3 regions of the Rhizobium sp. ZPR4 genome follow, and region 3 is predicted to be linked to each of the others. Evidence: predicted binding sites of a transcription regulator. Region 3 holds the regulator's gene; each other region holds the start of a gene.
What was found. Region 3 encodes PhoB, which activates phosphate uptake and scavenging genes when phosphate is short. Its sites were predicted from a motif close to TGTCATNNANCTGTCAT; they were not measured.
Positions count from the first base shown of each region.

Region 1: a site for PhoB is predicted at 2,252-2,268, ahead of ABOK31_RS08165 (UDP-2,3-diacylglucosamine diphosphatase). Genes of this name have one in related genera too.
Region 2: a site for PhoB is predicted at 1,433-1,449, ahead of ABOK31_RS31420 (Orn/Lys/Arg decarboxylase N-terminal domain-containing protein). Genes of this name have one in related genera too.

Region 1 is NZ_CP157967.1:1,653,700-1,656,977, forward strand. It holds gene ABOK31_RS08160 (MFS transporter) at 1-1,211, opposite strand, end outside; gene ABOK31_RS08165 (UDP-2,3-diacylglucosamine diphosphatase) at 1,380-2,186, opposite strand; gene ABOK31_RS08170 (glycerophosphodiester phosphodiesterase family protein) at 2,300-3,055, opposite strand; gene ABOK31_RS08175 (NADP-dependent malic enzyme) at 3,278-3,278, shown strand, end outside.
Region 2 is NZ_CP157969.1:801,354-804,631, forward strand. It holds gene ABOK31_RS31420 (Orn/Lys/Arg decarboxylase N-terminal domain-containing protein) at 1-1,388, opposite strand, end outside; gene ABOK31_RS31425 (NCS2 family permease) at 1,555-2,907, opposite strand; gene ABOK31_RS31430 (adenine deaminase C-terminal domain-containing protein) at 2,954-3,278, opposite strand, start outside.
Region 3 is NZ_CP157967.1:137,499-140,776, reverse strand. It holds gene ABOK31_RS00710 (GcrA family cell cycle regulator) at 297-824, shown strand; gene phoB (phosphate regulon transcriptional regulator PhoB) at 974-1,657, opposite strand; gene phoU (phosphate signaling complex protein PhoU) at 1,688-2,401, opposite strand; gene pstB (phosphate ABC transporter ATP-binding protein PstB) at 2,453-3,268, opposite strand.

The DNA.
Region 1 (3,278 bases), 1.5 Mb from region 3:
ACGCCGTGAGCACCGCCACCGATTGCCGGCTTCCTGGCCTGCAGCCCATAGGCGAAAACAACCATGGCTAGCCCGAAGGCGGCAATGCCGGCCATGACATAGTAACTCGCCAGGTCAAGCCAGGCGTAGAGATAGCCGGATGCAAGCGTCATCAACCCCAGGAACATGCCATTGTAGAAATAATAGGCGCCCTGGGCCGATGATTCCTGTGCTTCGTGGACGGACGCGACTATGCGCCGCTGAACACCGGTATGAACGCAGGCATAGGTGCAGGAATGAAAGCACTGCAGCACGAAATAGCCGATGAAACCGAAATTGCTCGGAAACAGGATCCAGCGCAGAATGCACATGGTCGAACCGAAGAAGATGAGCGTCCATGCACTGAACCGCCTGCTCAGTTTCTTCGACAGGAAGAAAACCATCACCTCGGCGGTAACGCCAATGCTCCATAACACGGCTATCTCGGCGCCGGAAAAGCCGAGCTTATGCCAGTAGATCGACGCAAACGTATAGAGCATCGCATGGCTTGATTGCTGTATCGACACGCCGATCATGGTGATGAGCAATTGCGGCGAGCGCAGATTTCCGGTCGGTGATTGCAGATTGATCGGTTGGTTGCGCCGGCGCGTCGGCCCGATGCGAGGCGCGAAAAAGCCCATCAACGTCGTGAGAATGAATCCCGCCACCATCACAGGCAATACGGTGGCGCCGCCCCACATGCCGATCAGCTGGCCGCCGAGAAGGGTCGACAGGATGAAGGTGATCGATCCCCACACCCGCATGGAGCCATAATCGAAGCCCCAGCGGCGCACGCCTGACATGGCGATCGATTCGACCACCGGCACGTAAGGCGCATAGGTGGCGCCCTGAATGCCATAGACCAGAAGCACCGGCCAGAAATCGCTCGTCCAATAGAGCGCGATTGCCGTCAGCAGTGACAGAGCGCCCGACCATAGCAACACATCGGCCCGCTCCGTCATATGATCGGCGAGCACCGCTATGAAGGGTGTCACGAGGACGCGCACGACCATGGGAATGGCGATCACCAGGCCGATCTCGTGATCATTGAAGTTCAGCCCCGCCAACCAGACGGGAAAGAAGGGTACGGCAATGCCGTTGACGAACAACGGAGCGCAATAGGACAAGGCGGCGCGCAAGCGGAAATATGGAGGCGCACCCTCGCCCTGGAAGGACTTGATCGCGGGAATCATGACAGACCTGAAGGGGAACTTACCTGTCCCTATCATGCTATCGAGAATACGACTATGGCGAGAAATGGCCAAAACCGTAACGTTTCGGAAAAATCCTAAGTCAAGGCCGTCCTGCGGCGATCAATAATTATGACAGGCCATTATCAGCTACGTGAAGAGGCGTAGAAATTACGCCGCCTGTGCACCGATCGGCCGCGGCAATTCTCCGACGGGAGAATCCACAGGCTGCGTCTCGAGGATTGTCCGCCAGGTGATCAGCTCGAACGTACCGTCCTCATGCTCGGCGATCGCCGTGCAGCTTTCCACCCAGTCGCCGGTATTGATGTAGCGCACGCCGTCGAGATCCTCGATGACAGCATGGTGGATGTGACCGCAGATGACACCATCGGCATCGTTACGCTTGGCCTCTTCGGCGACGACACGCTGAAACTCGCCGATGAAGTTCACGGCGTGCTTGACCTGCAGCTTCGCCCAGGCCGAGAAGGACCAATAGGGCATGTTCAAGCGGCGGCGCACGGCAGCAAGGCCGATATTGATCAGAATGGCCATGTCATAGGCCCAGTCGCCGAGATAGGCGAGCAGGCGGGCATTGCGGACGACGACGTCAAATTCATCGCCGTGGAGCACGAGATATTTCTTCCCGTCGGCCGTTTCGTGTATGGCGCGCTGTGCCACCTCGATACCGCCGAAGTGCATTCCGGGGAAGTCACGCAGGAATTCGTCGTGATTGCCAGGGATATAGACGATGCGCGTACCCTTGCGCGCCTTGCGCAGGAGTTTCTGCACGACGTCGTTACAATCCTGCGGCCAGTACCAGTTCCGCTTCAGTCTCCAGCCGTCAACGATATCCCCGACCAGAAAGATCGTGTCGGCGTCGTGGTAACGGAGAAAATCGAGCAGGTAGTCCGCCTTGGCGGCCTTCGAGCCGAGGTGCACGTCAGAAATGAATAGCGTTCGGAAATGCCGGGGGTCCATGTTTTCATTCACGAACTTTATGTCCGTGCCCTATCCTACCTTGGCTATTCCAAAACCAGACTCGTGTTTCAGGAAGATGACAAACCCTGTGCTTGGCGGCTCAGCGACAAGGTTCAACCACGTCTCGCGGCGACGGCGAGGTCAGGACGGTCGCTTGTAAAACTGGCGATACCGAGGCGAAACATGGCCCGTGCCGCCTCGCTTGTATGGGCCGCCCATCCATGTACCTTCACGCCATTCCTACAAAAGAGCTGCGTAACCTCGCCATCAAGCGCATCGGCACGTATTGCAATCTCGCGCACGCCGAAGCCGCGCATGGCGGCCATGACCCCGCCCCAGCCGAGTTGCCCGGCGAGCTGAGGCGAACAGAGGAAGATGAAACCGAGCAGTTCGCCGACATTCAGCCCCTGTTCGCCAAGCGCGGCGCCGAATGCTTCGAGATGCGGCAGGGAGAAGCTCGTCACCATCGTACGTGTCAGCATGCCCGTCGCCGTCAGCTCATCGACGATGCGGCGCTCCATCCCCTCATAGGGCGTGCCATCCGCCCTGGTCTTGATCTCCAGCCGGAGATCGACGGCGGACGGCCCGAAAATATCGATCGTCTCCATAAGCGTCGGAATGGTTTCGCCGCCGCTTCCGATCACGACATGGCGCATCAGCTCGTCATAGCTGAAATCAGCGATCGCGCCCTTGCCATCAGTCATTCGGTCGATCAAAGCGTCGTGGTGCACGACGAGCTTGCCGTCTCGCGTCTGATGCACATCGAATTCGACAAGATCAACATCGAGCTTGGCCGTCTTAGAGAAGGCGAGCCTGGTGTTTTCGGGCCACAAATGCGCACCGCCGCGATGGGAGGCTATCAGAGTCATCAAGGAAATCTCCGCCTGAAATATTCTTAGGTCGACGCGATGAATGCCTGATGACGCGACCGCGACGTTCGACTTGCGGAAGGGACATCGCGCAATCATCGCGGAAAAGGCAATTCAGTTTTGCCACGACAAAACGCTTCGCGACCTCAATTGCATACTGTGAAGGCGAAGCTATTGATGTATGCAGAAGACTCAAAGCGCAGGCAGGAATGGAGACGCGAGT
Region 2 (3,278 bases), on a different replicon from region 3:
ATCGTGTCGTCCCAGAGTACTTCGCCCGAGCGGCCCTTCATCATCTGCGCGCCGACGTCGAGCGAGGCAAACAGCGGATAGAAAGGCGAGGTCGAGGCGTGCTGCATGAAGCTTTCGTTGAAGCGCCGATGCTCCACGCGGCGCTTCTGGCCGGTGATGTGCCGGTCCTTCATGTGGATCTGCGAGGCCTGCGAGAAGCTTGCCAGCTGCTTATGGGTGGATTGCGTGGCGATAATGCCAGGCGCATCCGGACCGAGGTCCGAAAGACCCATGGCAAAGCGCCCGGCATAAAGCGGGTGAAACTTCATGAAGCCCGCCCACGCCTCGTCGAAGAGGATGTAGTCGCACAGATGTCCGATGCGCTTGAGGATCATTTCGGCATTGTGGATCGTGCCGTCATACGTGCACTGCTCGACTACGGCGACACGGAACGGACGAGGCTTCTTGTAGGCTTCCGGGTCTTTCACCAGCGGATGGGTGCGGATGCGCTCGCGCAGGGCGTCCTCATCCATGGTCGCGAAGTCCATGGGGCCGATCAGCCCATAGAGGTTGCGTGTGGTCGGCAGATAGATCGGAATGCCGCCCGAGATCATCAGAGCGCCGTGATGGGCGGCCTTGTGGTTGTTGCGGTCGAACAGCACGAGGTCGCCATCGGTAACGAGCGCCGAGAGCGCGACCTTGTTGGAGGTGGAGGTGCCGTTGAGAACGAAATAGGTCTTTTCGGCGCCAAAAATCTTGGCCGCTTCCTTCTGGGCGGCCAGCGCAGGTCCCTCGTGGGTCAGGAGGTCGCCGAGATCGAGCACGGAATTATCGAGGTCGTCGCGGAACACCGCTTCGCCGAGATGCTCCATGAAGACCCGGCCGATGGGGCTGCGGCTATAGAAGATGCCGCCATTGTGTCCGGGGCAAGTCCAGAGGTGGTTGCCTTCCTCGGCATAATCGACGAGCGCGCCAAAGAATGGCGTCTTCAGCGTCTCGGCATACTGCTTGAGCCGGCTAATGAGGCTTTTCGCGATGAAGGCCGGCGTCTCCTCGGAGAGGAAGACGTAGCCGTCGATGAAATCGAGCACCTCGACCGGAACATCCTCGAAGCGCTTGCGGCGGATCAGCAGGATGATCGGGAACTCGAGGCCGCGCCGGCGCATCAGATTGATGAGGGATGCCGTCTTGCCTTCCAGCCCCTTCTTGCCCCAATCGACCAACATGCAGCCGATGGCGGCATCCGTCTGTACGGCGATCTCGGCATCTTCGAGATTGCGCGCGCGCACCACCTCGAAACCGGAGCGTTCGATTTCCTCGACGATCTGATTGTAGCGGGCGCCTTCCAGATCCTCGCTGTCGAAGGCCGGCGTTGCGAACAGAAAGTTGAAACGTCTGAAATAATCCATGTCGATACCCGCTCCTGATTTGGCATGAGGTGTCGGCGTATTTCATGACATGGATGTGACAGAATAGAGGACGTCCGAAACACGGCCGACGGGCATCGCCAATCGGATCGCCGGTCCGCGGTTTCATGCTGGATGGGTAATGCTGAATCTATGGATCTGTGGCCGCTCAGTGAGCAGCCACGGTCCAGAAATAATAGGCAAGCGGGATGGCAAGAAGATACATGCCGATCGAGACCTGTTTTGCTTCTCCCGACAAGACCTTGACGATGATGTAAAACAGCAGTCCTCCAGCGATACCGGTTCCAAAACTGTTGGAGACCAGGGTCAAAAGGACCATCATTAGGGCGGAAAGACCGTCTGAGAAATTCTCCAGGTCGACGCGCTTCAGCGCGCTGAACATCGACATGCCGACGAGGATCAGAGCCGGTGCGGTGGCAGCGGCCGGGATCATCAGCGCGATCGGGGTAAAGAGCAGGGTAAGGGCAAAGAGGCCCGCCGTTGCAAGCGAAGCAAAACCGGTGCGACCGCCGGCTTCCGCGCCGGTGGCGCTCTCGACGAGCGCCGTGGCGGAGGGAATGCCGAGCAGGGGACTGATGGTGGCGGCGATCGAATCGACGAGGAACGGCTTGCCCAGATCCGCCATGTTGCCCTCTTCGTCGACCAGGCCGGCTTTGGCGCCGACGGCGAGCGTCGTGCCCAGGGTCGAGAAGAACTCGGATGCGAAGAAGGCAAAGAGATAGGGGAAATATTCTATCTTCAGCGCACCGAAGAAATCGAGCCGCAGGCCGATTTCGGAGATGCCGTGCGGCGCTCCGAAGAATGCGGCGGGCACCTTGGTGACGCCGAGCGGAATGCCGAGCAGCGTGCTGCCCAGAATGGCCCAGAGGATTGGTCCCGGCACCTTGCGCCCGCGCAGAAAGACGGCGAGGAAGATGCCGAAGACGGCAATGATCGCCTGTCCCGAGTTGAACGAGCCGAGCATGAGCGCGTGGCTCTTGGCGTTGACGTCGACGAGACCGGCATTCTTGAAGCCGAGAAGCGCGATGAACAATCCGATCGCGGCACCGAGGCCGAGCTTGATCTGGGCCGGAACCATGCGGGCGATGACCTGACGCACGCCGAGCACCGTCAGCAGCACGAAGATGACGCTCGACCAGAAGGAGATGGCAAGGCCGGTCTGCCAGGGAATGTGCTCCACCGCCGCCATCGTCGGTCCTACTAGTACCGAGCCGCCGATGCCCGGCCCAACCACGAAGGGCATATTGGCATAGAGCGCCATGAACAGGGTCGCGCCGATGATGACGAGAATGGTGGCAGTCGTTGCGGCGGCGCGGTCGATGCCACCGGCGGAAAGCAGGGAAGGGATCACGACAAGAAGATAGGCGGCCGCCAGGAAGGACGTCATGCCGGCGATGATTTCCGTCTTCGTATTGGTCCCGCGCTCGCCCATGCGGAAATAGGTCTTCCACCGCGGTTCAGACGTGTTACCCGGCTGCCCGACATTCGTATTTGAGGTCATTGCGTCTATCTCCTAAGTCGGCAAACGCGCCGTGCGGTGGGTGACCTCAGTTTCGGCTTGCAGCCAGAAGCGGTCGAATTTCCTGGGTCGTCCCATCAGTCAGTCCGAGGTCGGTAACGTGCGGGCCGGGATTGCAGGCAAGGCTTGCCCCGACGACTGCCTTGAAGGTGCGAATGGGCGGCATCCAGTCGGCGATTTCATCGGCTGCCGTGCGCAGCCTGGCGAAGTCGTTGGCCACCTCCCGTGCGGGCGCATCCGACAGTAAGCCGCAGACGGGCAGAGGCAGCACCGCGGTGACCTTACCATTGGCAGCCGTTGCCATGCCGCCGCCGGCTTCGATAACGGCATTGGCCGCCGCCGCCATATCCGTG
Region 3 (3,278 bases):
AAACTGGCGTTTTAGCAGGTGCGAGATAGCGCTTGCGGGCAAAAGAGCTGGGTTCGGCGGCGCCTATTGCAGAAATGCCACGCCTGGACAGCAAGTTGGGGAAAACCTCGAAATCGATTCCTCAAGATTCCCGCGACTCTTGTCACGGAGTCAGCCTCACACTAGGTTAAAAACCAATTGCTAGACTGCATGCGGCGGAACTAGTCACCACAATTTTAGAGCGTTTCGCGCCTTGTTACCATGCGAGGCAATGGTGAGGGATTCTGCCATCGGAAACGCGACAGCGGAGACAGGGCATGAATTGGACAGACGAACGCGTCGAGAAGCTGAAAAAGCTATGGTCCGAAGGGTTGAGCGCCAGCCAGATCGCTGCGCAGCTCGGTGGCGTGAGCCGTAATGCCGTCATCGGCAAGGTGCACCGCCTGAACCTTCCCGGCCGAGCGAAGGCTGGCGGCACGGCAACCGCAGCGCGCACGCCGAAGCGTAGCGCCGCAGCGCCTCGCGCCGCGACCTACGGATCGCGCGTTGCAACCCGCGCGGTGGTCACCCGCCAGCAGGGCGCAACCATGCTGAAGGAAGAGATCGAGGTCGATTCCGTCAACGAAATCCAATATCGCCCGGCATCGAACGTCGTCGTTCCGATCTCCCGCCGCCTCGGCCTGACGGAGCTGACGGAACGCACCTGCAAGTGGCCGGTCGGCGACCCGCTGAAGGATGATTTTCACTTTTGCGGCAATGACAGCCCGGATTCGTCGCCCTACTGCACCTATCATCAGCGCATGGCCTACCAGCCCGTGCATGATCGCCGGCGCAACAACGGCTGAAAGCCATAAGCAAAACCAAAGAGAAACGGGCCCCTCGAGGCCCGTTTTTCTATTTCCGCCGCGACTGCATAATTTAAGAGGTTACAGCGACCTTAACGCGTCTTGAAAGACGCGTGACGCAGTAATGTTGATGCCTGAGCGGCTTGCGCTCAGGCTTCCATGGAATAGCCCGCGCCGCGAACGGTGCGGATGACATCCTGCATATTGGAGAAATTAAGCGCCTTGCGCAGGCGGCCGACATGGACATCGACGGTGCGTTCGTCGACGTAGATATCGTGACCCCATACGCCGTCGAGCAGCTGCGACCGCGAAAAGACGCGGCCCGGCGAGGACATCAGGAATTCCAGCAGGCGGAATTCCGTCGGCCCCAACCGCACTTCGCGGCTCTTGCGGTGGACGCGATGGGTTTCGCGGTCCAGCTCGATATCGCCGCAGCGCAGCACCGTGGAGAGAACCTCCGGGCGGGCACGCCGCAACATCGCCTTGACGCGGGCCATCAGCTCCGGCGTCGAGAACGGCTTGACGACATAATCATCCGCGCCGGTCGAAAGCCCGCGCACGCGCTCGCTTTCCTCGCCGCGGGCCGTCAGCATGATGATTGGCAGGCGCTCCGTCTCCGGCCGCATACGCAGCCGGCGGCAGAGCTCAATACCGGACACGCCGGGGAGCATCCAGTCGAGGATCAGGAGATCGGGGATGCGCTCCTGGAGACGCAGCTCGGCCTCATCGCCTCTGAGGATCGTGTCGACCTCGAAGCCTTCGGCCTCAAGATTATAGCGCAGCAGAACGCTGAGCGCTTCCTCGTCTTCTACAACAGCAACTCTCGGAACCATGCGCCTTTGGTCTCCTTTTTCGCTTCCAGATTATTCCGTCACCGCGCCGACGGTATTGGCGGTATCGTCCTTCGGGCGCTCGCCTTCGGGCTGGGCGCCGGTCGCCATGTAATAGATCGTCTCGGCGATATTGGTGGCATGGTCGCCGATGCGCTCGATGTTCTTGGCGCAGAAGAGAAGATGCGTGCAGGTGGTGATGTTGCGCGGATCTTCCATCATGTAGGTCAGCATCTCGCGGAAGAGCGAGGTGTACATGGCGTCGATTTCCTCGTCGCGTTCGCGGATCGACACGGCCTTGTCGGGCGACCGGGTCGCGTAGACGTCCAGAACTTCCTTGAGCTGGCTCAGCGCCAGTTCGGAGAGATGCTCGATGCCGCGGGCGAGACGGCGGGGGACACCGGTGCCCTGAACGGCGATGACGCGCTTGGCGGTGTTCTTGCCGAGATCGCCGACACGCTCCAGATCGGAGGCGATGCGGATCGAACCCATGATTTCGCGCAGGTCGGCTGCCATCGGCTGACGGCGAGCGATCGTGACGATCGCCTTGTCGCCGACTTCGCGCTCGGCATGGTCGAGAACGACGTCGTCGGAAATAACCTTCTGTGCGAGGCCGGCATCGCTGTTGACCAACGCACGTACGCTGTCGCTAACCATCTGCTCGGCCAGGCCGCCCATTTCCGCAATGCGGCGCGTCAGGAACTTCAGGTCTTCGTCGTAAGCAGAGAGAATGTGAGTGGAGACCATTTTTCTATCCTCAAGGTGAACTGTGTGAAATGAGCCGCGCGCCTGACATCATCAACCAAAACGGCCCATGATGTAATCCTGCGTGCGGAAATCGTCGGGATTGGTGAACATCTTATCGGTGTCGTTCTCCTCGACCAGATGGCCGAGGTGGAACATTGCGGTGCGCTGCGAGACGCGGGCTGCCTGCTGCATGGAATGCGTCACGATGACGATGGTGAAATTTTCCCGCAGCTCGTGGATAAGGTCTTCGACCTTGGCTGTTGCAATCGGATCGAGCGCCGAGCACGGCTCGTCCATCAGGATAACTTCCGGGCTAACCGCGACAGCGCGCGCGATGCAGAGGCGCTGCTGCTGACCGCCCGAAAGGCTGGTGCCGGCGTCGTGAAGCCGATCCTTCACTTCGCCCCAGAGACCGGCCTTCTGCAGGCTGGTTTCGACGATATGCTCCAGATCGGCTTTCGAGCGATGCAGGCCGTGAATACGCGGGCCATAGGCAACGTTTTCGTAGATCGACTTCGGGAACGGGTTCGGCTTCTGAAAAACCATACCGACGCGCGCGCGCAATTCCACGACATCGATGCTGTTGTCATAGACATCCTGATCGTCGAGCGTGATCTTGCCGGTGACGCGGCAGGTCTCGATCGTATCGTTCATGCGGTTGAGGCAGCGCAGGAAGGTGGACTTGCCGCAGCCGGAAGGGCCGATCAGAGCCGTGACCGTATTTGCACGGATCTTCAGATTGACGTCAAAGAGCGCGCGCTTATCGCCATAGAAGACCGAAACGTCCTGGCCGATCATCTTGTAGGGGATCGTCATCATCCTCTTGGTCAATGCTTTTTCGCTTGCGGCTTCCGTCATCATGTTCATCCCACGGCCC